DNA from 4 places in the Klebsiella sp. I138 genome. Region 1 is predicted to be linked to each of the others. Evidence: predicted binding sites of a transcription regulator. Region 1 holds the regulator's gene; each other region holds the start of a gene.
The links. Region 1 encodes sigma-54, which starts transcription at its own class of promoters, with help from an activator protein. Its sites were predicted from a motif close to GTTGGCACANNTTTCGCTNT; they were not measured.
Positions count from the first base shown of each region.

Region 1 (3,149 bases):
ATCGAATCCGATCAGCAGTCGCTGGATATGCAAGGTAATGTTGTCACCTTCACCGGTAATGTCGTCGTCACCCAGGGCACCATTAAAATCAACGCTGATAAGGTTGTGGTGACCCGCCCTGGTGGTGAAAAAGGCAAAGAGGTGATCGACGGTTTCGGTAATCCTGCAACCTTCTACCAGATGCAGGACAACGGCAAACCGGTGAAAGGCCGTGCCGAGAAAATGCACTATGAACTGCAGAACGATTTTGTCGTGCTGACCGGGAATGCACACCTCGACCAGCTCGACAGCAACATCCAGGGCGACAAAATCACCTATCTGGTGAAAGAGCAGAAAATGCAGGCGTTCAGCAATAAAGGCGGGCGCGTGACGACGGTTCTGGTTCCTTCGCAGCTGCAAGACAAAAGTGCCAACCAGCAAAAGAAGGGTAACTAATTCGTTATGGCAACATTAACCGCAAAAAACCTCGCCAAAGCATATAAAGGCCGCCGCGTGGTGGAAGATGTCAGTCTGACCGTGAACTCCGGCGAGATTGTTGGTCTGCTTGGCCCAAACGGGGCCGGTAAAACCACAACCTTCTACATGGTCGTCGGCATTGTGCCGCGCGACGCTGGCAACATCATCATCGATGATGAAGATATCAGCCTGCTGCCGCTGCATGCCCGTGCGCGTCGTGGGATCGGCTATCTGCCCCAGGAAGCGTCCATTTTCCGCCGTCTGAGCGTATACGACAACCTGATGGCCGTTTTGCAGATTCGTGACGATCTCAGCACTGAACAACGTGAAGATCGCGCGAAAGAGCTGATGGAAGAGTTTCACATCGAGCATCTGCGCGACAGCCTGGGACAGGCGCTTTCCGGTGGTGAACGCCGCCGTGTCGAAATCGCCCGTGCGCTGGCCGCCAACCCGAAATTCATTCTGCTGGATGAACCCTTCGCCGGCGTTGACCCCATTTCAGTTATTGATATCAAACGGATCATCGAGCATCTGCGTGACAGCGGCCTTGGCGTGCTGATCACTGACCATAACGTCAGGGAAACGCTGGCCGTTTGCGAACGTGCCTATATCGTCAGCCAGGGCCACCTGATAGCTCACGGAACCCCGCAGGAAATCCTTGAAGACGAGCAGGTTAAGCGCGTGTATCTTGGGGAAGACTTCAGACTCTGATAGGGTAGAGGTTACAGACGTTTTAGCCGGAGATATTAGCCCTGAATATGAAGCAAGGTTTGCAATTAAGGCTAAGCCAACAGCTTGCCATGACGCCACAACTGCAGCAGGCCATCCGCTTGCTGCAGCTGTCCACGTTAGAACTCCAGCAGGAACTCCAGCAGGCGCTGGAGAGTAATCCGCTGCTTGAGCAAACCGATCTTCACGATGAGGTAGAAACCAAAGAGATCGAGGACCGCGAGTCGCTGGATAGCGTCGACGCTCTGGAAAAAAAAGAGATGCCGGAAGAGCTGCCGCTCGACGCCAGCTGGGATGAAATCTACACCGCCGGCACACCGTCAGGCAACGGCGTGGATTACCAGGACGACGAGCTGCCAGTTTATCAAGGCGAAACGACACAAAGTCTGCAGGATTACCTGATGTGGCAGGTCGAGCTGACGCCGTTTACCGATACCGATCGCGCGATTGCCACGTCGATTGTCGATGCCGTGGATGATACCGGCTACCTCACCGTTCGAGTGGAAGATATTGTCGAGAGCATCGACGATGACGAAATCGGCCTCGAAGAAGTTGAAGCGGTACTCAAGCGGATCCAGCGTTTTGATCCGGTCGGCGTAGCGGCAAAAGATCTACGCGACTGTCTGCTGGTCCAGCTTTCACAATACGCCAAAGAGACGCCGTGGCTGGAAGAAGCCCGACTGATCATCAGCGATCATCTCGATCTACTCGCCAACCACGATTTCCGCTCCCTGATGCGCGTCACCCGGCTCAAAGAAGAGGTGCTGAAAGAAGCGGTTAATCTGATCCAGTCCCTCGACCCGCGTCCGGGCCAGTCGATCCAGACCAGCGAACCGGAATACGTCATTCCTGACGTACTGGTGCGTAAAGTCAGCGATCGCTGGGTTGTCGAACTGAACTCAGACAGCATCCCGCGCCTGAAAATCAACCAGCATTACGCGGCCATGGGTAACAGCTCGCGTAATGACGCAGACAGCCAGTTTATCCGCAGCAACCTGCAAGAAGCCCGCTGGTTAATCAAGAGCCTGGAAAGCCGAAACGACACGCTGCTGCGCGTCAGCCGCTGCATCGTCGAACAGCAGCAAGCCTTTTTCGATCGGGGTGAAGAGTTTATGAAACCGATGGTACTGGCGGATATCGCCCAGGCCGTCGAAATGCATGAATCGACTATTTCACGTGTTACCACCCAAAAATATCTGCACAGTCCACGCGGTATTTTTGAGCTGAAATATTTCTTTTCCAGCCATGTTAATACGGAAGGCGGCGGCGAAGCATCGTCGACGGCTATTCGTGCGCTGGTGAAGAAGTTAATCGCCGCGGAGAATCCGGCGAAGCCGTTGAGTGACAGTAAGCTGACCACCATCCTGTCTGAACAGGGTATCATGGTGGCACGCCGTACCGTCGCTAAGTACCGAGAGTCTTTATCCATTCCGCCGTCTAACCAGCGTAAACAACTGGTCTGACACAACCGATAAGGAAGACACTATGCAGCTCAACATTACAGGACACAACGTCGAGATAACCCCTGCACTGCGCGACTTCGTCAACGCGAAGTTCGGCAAACTGGAACAGTTTTTCGACAGGATCAACCAGGTCTATATTGTGTTAAAAGTAGAGAAGGTGACGCAAATCGCGGATGCCAATCTGCATGTCAACGGTGGCGAAATCCATGCCAGTGCGGAAGGGCAGGATATGTATGCCGCCATCGATGGTCTTATCGATAAGCTGGCAAGACAGTTAACAAAACATAAAGATAAACTAAAACAACACTAATTGTCCGGGCGCCGCCCTTGCCTGCCACCGGCTCTCATTGGTGACAGGCAAAGGGCGCGCTCAGGTGAAATTATGATGAACAACGATTCGGCTCTACAACTGAGCAATGTCCTTAACCAGGAATGTACCCGCAGTCAGGTCCACTGCCAGAGCAAAAAACGCGCGCTGGAAATCATCAGTGAGCTGGCAGC
Region 1 is NZ_CP180447.1:4,712,757-4,715,905, reverse strand. Features, by position in the region: gene lptA (lipopolysaccharide ABC transporter substrate-binding protein LptA) at 1-435, shown strand, start outside; gene lptB (LPS export ABC transporter ATP-binding protein) at 442-1,167, shown strand; gene rpoN (RNA polymerase factor sigma-54) at 1,215-2,648, shown strand; gene hpf (ribosome hibernation promoting factor) at 2,671-2,958, shown strand; gene ptsN (PTS IIA-like nitrogen regulatory protein PtsN) at 3,031-3,149, shown strand, end outside.

Region 2 (3,149 bases), 620 kb from region 1:
ACCGCGTGCAGGGCGTTTTCACCGACGGCGACCTGCGTCGCTGGCTGGTCGGCGGCGGCACGCTGAACGATGCCGTTAACCAGGCGATGACCCCCAACGGCGTCACGCTGCAGGCGGAAAGCCGTGCAGTTGAAGCTAAAGAGCGCCTGATGAAGCACAAAATCAGCGCCGCGCCGGTGGTCGATGAAAACGGTGTTCTGGTGGGTGCGATTAACCTGCAGAACTTTTATCAGGCCGGGATCCTTTAAGCCCCAGACGCTTTGCCAGCCGGTGCAGGTTGGCAACGTCGAGTTCTAACGCGCGGGCCGCAGCCGCCCAGTTGCGCTGGTTATCCGCTAGCGCACGGGCAATGGCCTCCCGCTGAAATTCCTCGGTCGCCGCGCGCAGGTTGATCGTCTGCTGCGGCGCGACCGGCATCGCGGCAGGCAGGCCCGGCGCATCAGTGGCAAACTGAAAATGCGGCGGATCCAGCCGCACTTCGTCGCCCGCCTGCGTCGCCCGCGCCAGCACCACCGCACGATGAATCGCATGCTCCAGCTCGCGCACGTTGCCAGGCCACGACCAGCCGCGTAGCCTTGCCCGCGCGGCATCGCTCAGCACCACCTGCGCCAGCCCCATTCGCGAACGGCACTGTTCACAGAAATACCCGGCCAGCAGCACCACGTCATCGTCACGGTCACGCAGCGCCGGCACCGAGAGCGGAAAAACGCTCAGGCGGTGATAGAGATCGGCGCGAAAACGCCCCTCGATCACCTCCTGGCGCAGATCGCGATTGGTCGCCGCCAGCACCCGAACATCAACCCGCAGGCTACGATCGTCGCCCACGCGCTGGATATCGCCATACTGCAATACGCGCAGCAGCTTGGCCTGTAGCGCCAGCGACAGCTCCCCTATTTCATCAAGAAATAAGGTGCCGTTATCAGCCATTTCAAACTTGCCGCTGCGGTTGCTGATGGCCCCGGTAAACGCCCCTTTCACATGCCCGAACAGTTCGCTTTCCGCCACGCTCTCAGGCAGCGCCGCACAGTTCAGATAGATTAGCGGGTTAGCCGCCCGCGATGAGCCCTGATGGACCGCTTTTGCCACCAGCTCTTTGCCAGTACCGGTCTCGCCGCTAATCAGGACGTTTAAATCCGATGCGGCAACGATATCGATCTCTTTTTTCAGCTGCAGCATCGGCGTCGACAGGCCAATAATCTCCTGGCGGTCGGGAGGCGTATAGCTCGCACTGGTCTCCGGCAACACGTTCTGATTTTCGAGACGGGCAATGAGCAGCGCGTTGTTCAGCGCCCCCGCCACCAGGGCCGCAATCAGGCGTAGCTCCTCATCGCTGAAGCTATCGAAACGGTCGGCATCCATTCCATCGAGGGTCAGCGCACCAATCAGAGTCTGTCCGGCAAACAGCGGCAGCCCCACGCAGGCGTGGACCTTGAGGCTTTCCTGGCCGGGAATCAGTCCATCATAGGGGTCAGGCAAATCGCTGTCTGCCGGAAAGCGCACGACATCACCCGCACGGGCGATTGCCTCCAGTCGCGGATGTCCTGCCAGCGCGAAGCGTCGCCCCAGCACATCCTGAGCCAGCCCGTCGATCGCCAGCGGCACAAACTGATGCGCGTCATAGCGCAGCAGCGCCGAGGCGTCACACCCCAACAGCTGTCGCAGGGTGGCTATCAAACGCGAAAATCGATCGGCATGGCCAATATCGCTTTGTAAATCAATGGCGATTTTCGCCAGGACTTCTACGGAAAAGCTCATCGTGGTCTCATTGTCTTTTTGACAGTAGTCAGTGTCATAACGACTATTTTAACCGTTGTCATTTTGACATCAATCAGTTTATGAAAAAACACAAAATACATTACAAATCAACAAATTAAAAAGTTGGCACGTAACTTGATATAAGCAATCCATCTTATTTGAAGACGCTGAATTAATTGAGGTTGCTATGTCTATTCTGGTTAAAAATAACATTCATTGGGTTGGCCAACGTGACTGGGAAGTCCGTGATTTTCACGGTACCGAATATAAAACGCTGCGCGGCAGCAGCTATAACAGCTATCTCATCCGCGAAGAAAAAAATGTCCTGATTGACACCGTCGATCATAAATTCAGCCGCGAGTTCGTGCAGAACCTGCGTAGCGAAATCGATCTCGCCGATATTGACTACATCGTGATAAACCATGCGGAAGAAGACCATGCCGGTGCGCTGACCGAACTGATGAACAGTATCCCGGACACCCCAATTTACTGCACCGCGAACGCCATTGACTCCATTACCGGTCACCACCATCACCCGGAGTGGAATTTCAACGTGGTGAAAACCGGCGACAGTCTGGATCTCGGCAACGGCAAACAGCTTATTTTTGTGGAAACGCCGATGCTGCACTGGCCGGACAGCATGATGACCTACATGACCGGGGACGCGGTACTGTTCAGTAACGATGCCTTCGGTCAGCACTACTGCGACGAACACCTGTTCAATGACGAAGTGGATCAGACCGAGCTGTTCGAGCAGTGCCAGCGCTACTACGCCAACATTCTGACACCCTTCAGCCGTCTGGTGACGCCGAAAATTACCGAAATCCTCGGTTTTAACCTGCCGGTTGAGATGATTGCCACCTCCCACGGCGTGGTCTGGCGCGACAACCCGACGCAAATCGTCGAAATGTATCTGAAATGGGCCGCGGACTATCAGGAAGACCGCATCACGCTCTTCTACGACACCATGTCGAACAATACTCGCATGATGGCCGATGCTATCGCCCAGGGAATTACCGAGGTGGACCCGCGCGTGGCGGTGAAAATCTTCAACGTGGCCCGCAGCGATAAAAATGAAATCCTGACCAACGTGTTCCGCTCCAAAGGCGTGCTGGTCGGCACTTCGACCATGAATAACGTGATGATGCCGAAAATTGCTGGCCTGGTGGAAGAGATGACCGGTCTGCGCTTTCGGAACAAGCGGGCCAGCGCCTTCGGCTCTCACGGCTGGAGCGGTGGCGCAGTCGATCGTTTGTCCACCCGCTTACAGGATGCCGGTTTTGAAATGTCGCTGAGCCTGAAGGCCAAATGGCGCCCGGACTTCGATGCGCTGGAATTGTGTCGCGAACACGGCCGCGAAATTGCTCGTCAGTGGGCCCTCTCCCCGCTGCCGG
Region 2 is NZ_CP180447.1:5,336,473-5,339,621, reverse strand. Features, by position in the region: gene gutQ (arabinose-5-phosphate isomerase GutQ) at 1-248, shown strand, start outside; gene norR (nitric oxide reductase transcriptional regulator NorR) at 211-1,755, opposite strand; gene norV (anaerobic nitric oxide reductase flavorubredoxin) at 1,943-3,149, shown strand, end outside.
Region 2: the regulator sigma-54 is predicted to act here: its motif matches at 1,878-1,897, upstream of norV (anaerobic nitric oxide reductase flavorubredoxin).

Region 3 (3,149 bases), 620 kb from region 1:
AGTACGCCTTTCAGGCTTTTCAGCGCCGCGCTGTCCACCTGCGTATCATCTTTGACGACAAAACGCAGACGGGTCATGCAGTGGGTGACTGCCGTGATGTTATCCACCCCGCCTGCTGCCGTCAGAATTTGCTTTGCCAGGGCTGCGTAATTTTTCGACATCGGATTTTATCCTGTTTAATCAATAGGGTACTGGCTTGTTATCGCACCAAAATATCGTGCGCTATCAGGGATACGTAGGAAACCGGTTCCACAAAATCATGATGAGTTTCATTGATTGGTACAAGATTTAAAAAAAATCAGTTTTCAGTTTTGTGATTTTGATCGCTATGTAAAGCCGAAAAGAATCTGCATTGCGCGTGAGTCGACGCTGTAAAACGGCGGGGCGTGCAGTACACTGCGGGCATCTTTTGCAACAGGAAGAACAACATGGCAACGATGCTGGAGGTGGCGAAACGCGCGGGTGTCTCGAAGGCGACCGTTTCCCGGGTGCTGTCGGGCAACGGCTATGTCAGCCAGGAAACGAAAGATCGCGTCTTCCAGGCCGTGGCGGAAAGCGGCTACCGGCCCAATCTGCTGGCGCGGAATCTGGCCACTAAAAAGAGCCAGACGCTGGGGCTGGTGGTGACCAACACCCTCTATCACGGGGTGTACTTTAGCGAGCTGCTGTTTCACGTTGCGCGGATGACGGAAGACAAGGGCCGACAGCTGATTCTGGCCGATGGTAAGCACAGCGCGGAAGAGGAGCGCGAGGCGATCCAGTACCTGCTCGACCTGCGCTGCGATGCCATTATCATCTATCCGCGTTTTCTTAGCGTTGATGAGATGGACGAGATCGTTGAAAACCAGCCGCAGCCGATTATGGTGCTCAACCGCCGCCTGCGACGTAACGCCAGTCACTGCGTCTGGTCCGATCAAAAAGCGTCGGCATTTATGGCGGTAGAAAAACTGATTATTCGCGGCCATCGCGATATTGCGTTTATTACCGGCTCGCTGGATTCGCCGACCGGTATTGAACGCCTTTCTGGCTACAAAGATGCGCTGACGAAACACGGCATTCCCCTGAATAACAAGCTGATTGTTGAAGGGAAATGGACGCCAGAAACCGGTGCAGCCGGTGTCGAAACGCTGCGCCAGCGCAATGCCTGCTACAGTGCACTGGTGGCGAGCAATGACGACATGGCGATTGGCGCGATGAAGCAGCTACATCAGCAGGGGGTCCGGGTTCCGGAGCAGGTTTCGGTCATCGGTTTCGATGATATCGTGCTGGCGCCGTATATGGTCCCTGCGCTCTCCAGCGTCAAAATACCGGTGACAGAAATGATCAAAGAGAGCATTAACCGGCTGATCTTTATGCTCGACGGCGGCGATTTAAAATACCAGCAGGCCTTCCCCGGCGAGCTGCTTGAACGTGATTCCATAGCCCCGGGACCGTTCGCCTGACGTCGTCATCTGTCATCGTCAGATGTGACGATGACAGAATCGATTCCCTGCCTGCATCTCATAAATTTCCTTTATTATCAGTATAATAAAAGTTGGAACGTATTATGCATACTCCGCCGCGTAACCTTCTTACTGCTGGAGAAATGGATGAACCGTTTCATTATTGCCGACGCGAGCAAATGCATTGGCTGCCGCACCTGTGAAGTGGCCTGCGTGGTCTCTCATCAGGAACATCAGGACTGCGCCGCGCTGACGCCAAAAACTTTCTTACCGCGCATCCATGTGATCAAAGGCGTTAACGTCTCGACGGCGACCGCCTGCCGCCAGTGTGAAGACGCGCCGTGTGCTAACGTCTGCCCGAACGGCGCTATCAGCCGGGATAAGGGTTTTATTCACGTTATGCAGGAGCGCTGCATCGGCTGTAAAACCTGCGTTGTAGCCTGCCCGTACGGCGCAATGGAAGTGGTTGTGCGCCCGGTGATTCGCCATAGCGGCGCGGGGCTGAACGTGATGGCGGAAAAAGCGGAAGCCAATAAATGCGATCTTTGCCATCACCGCGAAGAGGGCCCCGCCTGTATGGAGGCCTGCCCGACTCACGCGCTGATCTGCGTCGACCGCAATAAGCTCGAGCAGATGAATATCGAAAAACGGCGTCGTACGGCGCTGGCCTGGTAAGGCGACAGCACAATGAACGGGGTGCAGATTCGCATTCGCGGTAAGGTACAGGGGGTGGGCTTTCGCCCCTTTGTCTGGCAGCTGGCGCAGCAGTCAGCCCGCTGTGGCGACGTGTGTAACGACGGTGACGGCGTACTGGTGCGTCTGCTGGGCGATGAAGCGCAATTTCTCGCTGCGCTGGCGCGCCATTGCCCGCCGCTGGCGCGCATCGACAGTGTGGAAACGCAGCCGTTTCACTGGCACACGCGGCCACAGAATTTCGCTATTCGCGAAAGCGGCGGCGGGAATATGCGTACTCAGATTGTCCCCGATGCGGCCACCTGCCCGGCGTGCCTGGCGGAGATGAATAATCCGCAGGAGCGGCGTTATCGCTACCCGTTTATTAACTGCACCCACTGCGGTCCGCGTTTCACCATCATTCGCGCGATGCCCTATGACCGGCCCTTTACCTCGATGGCCCCTTTTTCACTCTGTCCACGCTGTGAGACCGAGTATCGCCACCCCGGAGACCGACGCTTTCATGCTCAACCGGTGGCCTGTGCCGACTGCGGCCCACGTCTGGAATGGCGTACTGAAGGGGAAGTACTGTTCGGAGAGGCGGCCTTGCAGGCGGCTATTCGCCAGTTGCAAGGCGGACTGATTGTCGCAATGAAGGGCGTGGGCGGTTTTCACCTGGTGTGTGACGCCGGGAATCCGTGTGCGGTGGCGCTGCTGCGCGCACGCAAACATCGTCCGGCAAAGCCGCTGGCGGTGATGTTACCGGCGGCGGATAGTCTGCCGGAAGAGGCGCAGGCTTTACTGGGTTCACCCGCTGCGCCCATCGTATTGATAACAAAATCACAGGTCGATGGCCTGTGTCCGGATATCGCGCCAGCGCTGAATGAAGTGGGGGTGATGCTGCCATCTAATCCATTGCAGCATCTGGTTTTGCAGGCGCTGGCGCGACCTTTAGTGATGACCTCCGGCAACCTGAGCGGGCGACCTCCGGCAATAACCAATGCCGACGCGCTGCGCGATTTAGCCGGGATTGCC
Region 3 is NZ_CP180447.1:5,329,589-5,332,737, forward strand. Features, by position in the region: gene ascF (PTS cellobiose/arbutin/salicin transporter subunit IIBC) at 1-161, opposite strand, end outside; gene ACMYSK_RS24955 (LacI family DNA-binding transcriptional regulator) at 429-1,442, shown strand; gene hydN (electron transport protein HydN) at 1,590-2,117, shown strand; gene hypF (carbamoyltransferase HypF) at 2,130-3,149, shown strand, end outside.
Region 3: the regulator sigma-54 is predicted to act here: its motif matches at 1,534-1,553, upstream of hydN (electron transport protein HydN).

Region 4 (3,149 bases), 640 kb from region 1:
ACGACCAGAAACGCGGAATGCATCAGCATCCGGAGTTTCTTCAACGCGCAGCGCCACGTTATGCACCAGTTCTTTGTTCAGACGGTCAAGAATCTGACGGGAGGTAACGTACTTACCTTCTTTACCACAGAACGGAGAGGTGTTAACGCAGAAGAACATGGATACGGTCGGCTCATCGACTGACAGCGCCGGCAGCGCTTCAACATTCTGCGGATCGCAGATGGTGTCAGAGATGTTCAGTTCGCCCAGACCGGTGATCGCGATGATATCGCCTGCTTCTGCGATGTCACTGTCGATACGCTCCAGACCCAGATGGGTCAGAACTTTACCGACTTTACCGTTACGGGTTTTGCCTTCGCTATCAACGATAGTGACCTGCTGGTTTGGCTTCACTTTGCCGCGTTTGATGCGGCCGATGCCAATTACGCCAACGTAGTTGTTGTAATCCAGCTGGGAGATCTGCATCTGCAGCGGGCCATCCAGGTCCACGTTCGGAGCCGGTACGCGATCGACGATGGTCTGATACAGCGGAGTCATATCATCAGCCATATCTTCATGATCCAGACCCGCGATACCGTTCAGCGCAGAAGCGTAAACGATCGGGAAGTCCAGCTGCTCATCAGTCGCATCAAGGTTAACGAACAGGTCAAATACCTGATCGACGACCCAGTCAGGGCGTGCGCCCGGACGGTCAACCTTGTTGATGACCACGATTGGCTTCAGGCCATGAGCAAATGCCTTCTTGGTTACGAAGCGCGTCTGCGGCATTGGGCCATCCATTGCGTCAACGACCAACAGAACGGAATCAACCATGGACATTACACGCTCAACTTCACCTCCGAAGTCGGCGTGCCCAGGGGTATCAACGATGTTGATACGGTAATCATTCCATTTGATAGCGGTGTTTTTCGCGAGGATGGTAATCCCACGCTCTTTCTCCAAATCGTTGGAGTCCATCACTCGCTCTTGAGTTTCGGCACGCGCATCGAACGTACCGGATTGCTGCAGCAGCTTATCAACCAGGGTAGTTTTACCATGGTCAACGTGCGCGATGATGGCGATATTACGCAAATTTTCGATCACAACTTTGCCTCAGGCATTTAGAAATAGCGCGTTATTGTACACGGATTAATCGCAGTACAAAACAGGATCACAAACATCCTCCACAAACAAGTATTGCAGAGTTTCTTTGTGATCGCTTTCACGGAGCGTTAAAAGGGTTATTAAAGGTAAATTGCACCAAATAAGTGCACGACGTTCACATAAATGCACTATATTGGTGCAATGCATTCATGATGGTGCAGCCCTTTTGCACGATGGAGTGCATGATAACGCCTTTTGGGGGCAATTTAAAAGTTGGCACAGATTTCGCTTTATATTTTTTAAGGCAACAACGCCACATTAAGCAGTTAAAAAGTTTTCGTTACCACGACGACAATGACCAATCCGGGAGAGTTTAAGTATGTCCGCTGAACACGTTTTGACGATGCTGAACGAGCATGAAGTGAAGTTTGTCGACCTGCGCTTCACCGATACCAAAGGTAAAGAACAGCACGTCACAATTCCTTCTCATCAGGTAAATGCCGAATTCTTCGAAGAAGGCAAAATGTTTGATGGCTCCTCGATTGGTGGCTGGAAAGGTATTAACGAATCTGACATGGTTCTGATGCCGGATGCGACCACCGCGCTGATCGACCCGTTCTTTGAAGAACCAACGCTGATCATCCGCTGCGATATCCTGGAACCAGGCACGCTGCAGGGCTACGACCGTGACCCGCGCTCCATCGCCAAACGCGCTGAAGAGTATCTGCGCTCTACCGGTCTGGCAGACACCGTACTGTTCGGGCCAGAGCCAGAGTTCTTCCTGTTTGACGATATCCGTTTTGGCGCGTCTATCTCTGGTTCCCACGTTGCTATCGATGATATCGAAGGCGCATGGAACTCTTCCACCAAATATGAAGGTGGTAACAAAGGTCACCGTCCGGGCGTGAAAGGCGGTTACTTCCCGGTTCCGCCGGTCGATTCCTCTCAGGACATCCGTTCTACCATGTGTATGATCATGGAAGAAATGGGCCTGGTTGTTGAAGCTCACCACCACGAAGTGGCCACCGCAGGTCAGAACGAAATCGCTACCCGCTTCAACACCATGACCAAAAAAGCGGACGAAATTCAGATCTACAAATATGTCGTGCATAACGTCGCTCACCGCTTCGGCAAAACGGCGACCTTCATGCCAAAACCTATGTTTGGTGATAACGGTTCCGGCATGCACTGCCACATGTCTCTGTCCAAGAACGGTGTCAACCTGTTCTCTGGCGACAAGTATGCAGGCCTGTCTGAACAAGCGCTGTTCTACATCGGCGGCGTCATCAAGCACGCTAAAGCGATCAACGCCCTGGCGAACCCGACGACCAACTCCTACAAGCGTCTGGTCCCGGGTTACGAAGCACCGGTTATGCTGGCCTACTCTGCCCGTAACCGTTCAGCTTCCATCCGTATCCCGGTGGTCACCTCTCCGAAAGCACGCCGTATCGAAGTGCGCTTCCCGGACCCGGCGGCTAACCCGTACCTGTGCTTCGCAGCACTGCTGATGGCTGGCCTTGACGGTATCAAGAACAAAATCCATCCGGGCGAAGCGATGGACAAAAACCTGTACGATCTGCCGCCGGAAGAAGCGAAAGAGATCCCACAGGTTGCAGGCTCTCTGGAAGAAGCACTGAACGCGCTGGACGCTGACCGTGAGTTCCTGACGGCTGGCGGCGTATTCACCAACGACGCTATCGATGCCTACATCGCCCTGCGTATTGAAGAAAACGACCGCGTACGCATGACTCCGCACCCGGTTGAGTTCGAGCTGTACTACAGCGTCTGATTTTGCTGTAAATCCTCGGTATTCCGTGTTGTGGCGTGGGATACCAGGGATATTTTGTTGCCGTGGAAACTTTCAGCCCATCTCAGGATGGGCTTTTTTCTCCACCAACATGCTGATCTCATGCGCTTTTTATTCATAAAAAGCTATAATGCACTAAAATGGTGCACTCTTTTCAGGAGACTGTCAGATGGCAACAGGCACTCAGCCCGATGCTGGGCAGATCCTTAACTCTTTAATCAACAGTATCTTACTGGTCGATGACGACCTGGCGGTGCAT
Region 4 is NZ_CP180447.1:4,074,654-4,077,802, forward strand. Features, by position in the region: gene typA (ribosome-dependent GTPase TypA) at 1-1,083, opposite strand, end outside; gene glnA (glutamate--ammonia ligase) at 1,463-2,872, shown strand; gene glnL (nitrogen regulation protein NR(II)) at 3,060-3,149, shown strand, end outside.
Region 4: the regulator sigma-54 is predicted to act here: its motif matches at 1,356-1,375, upstream of glnA (glutamate--ammonia ligase).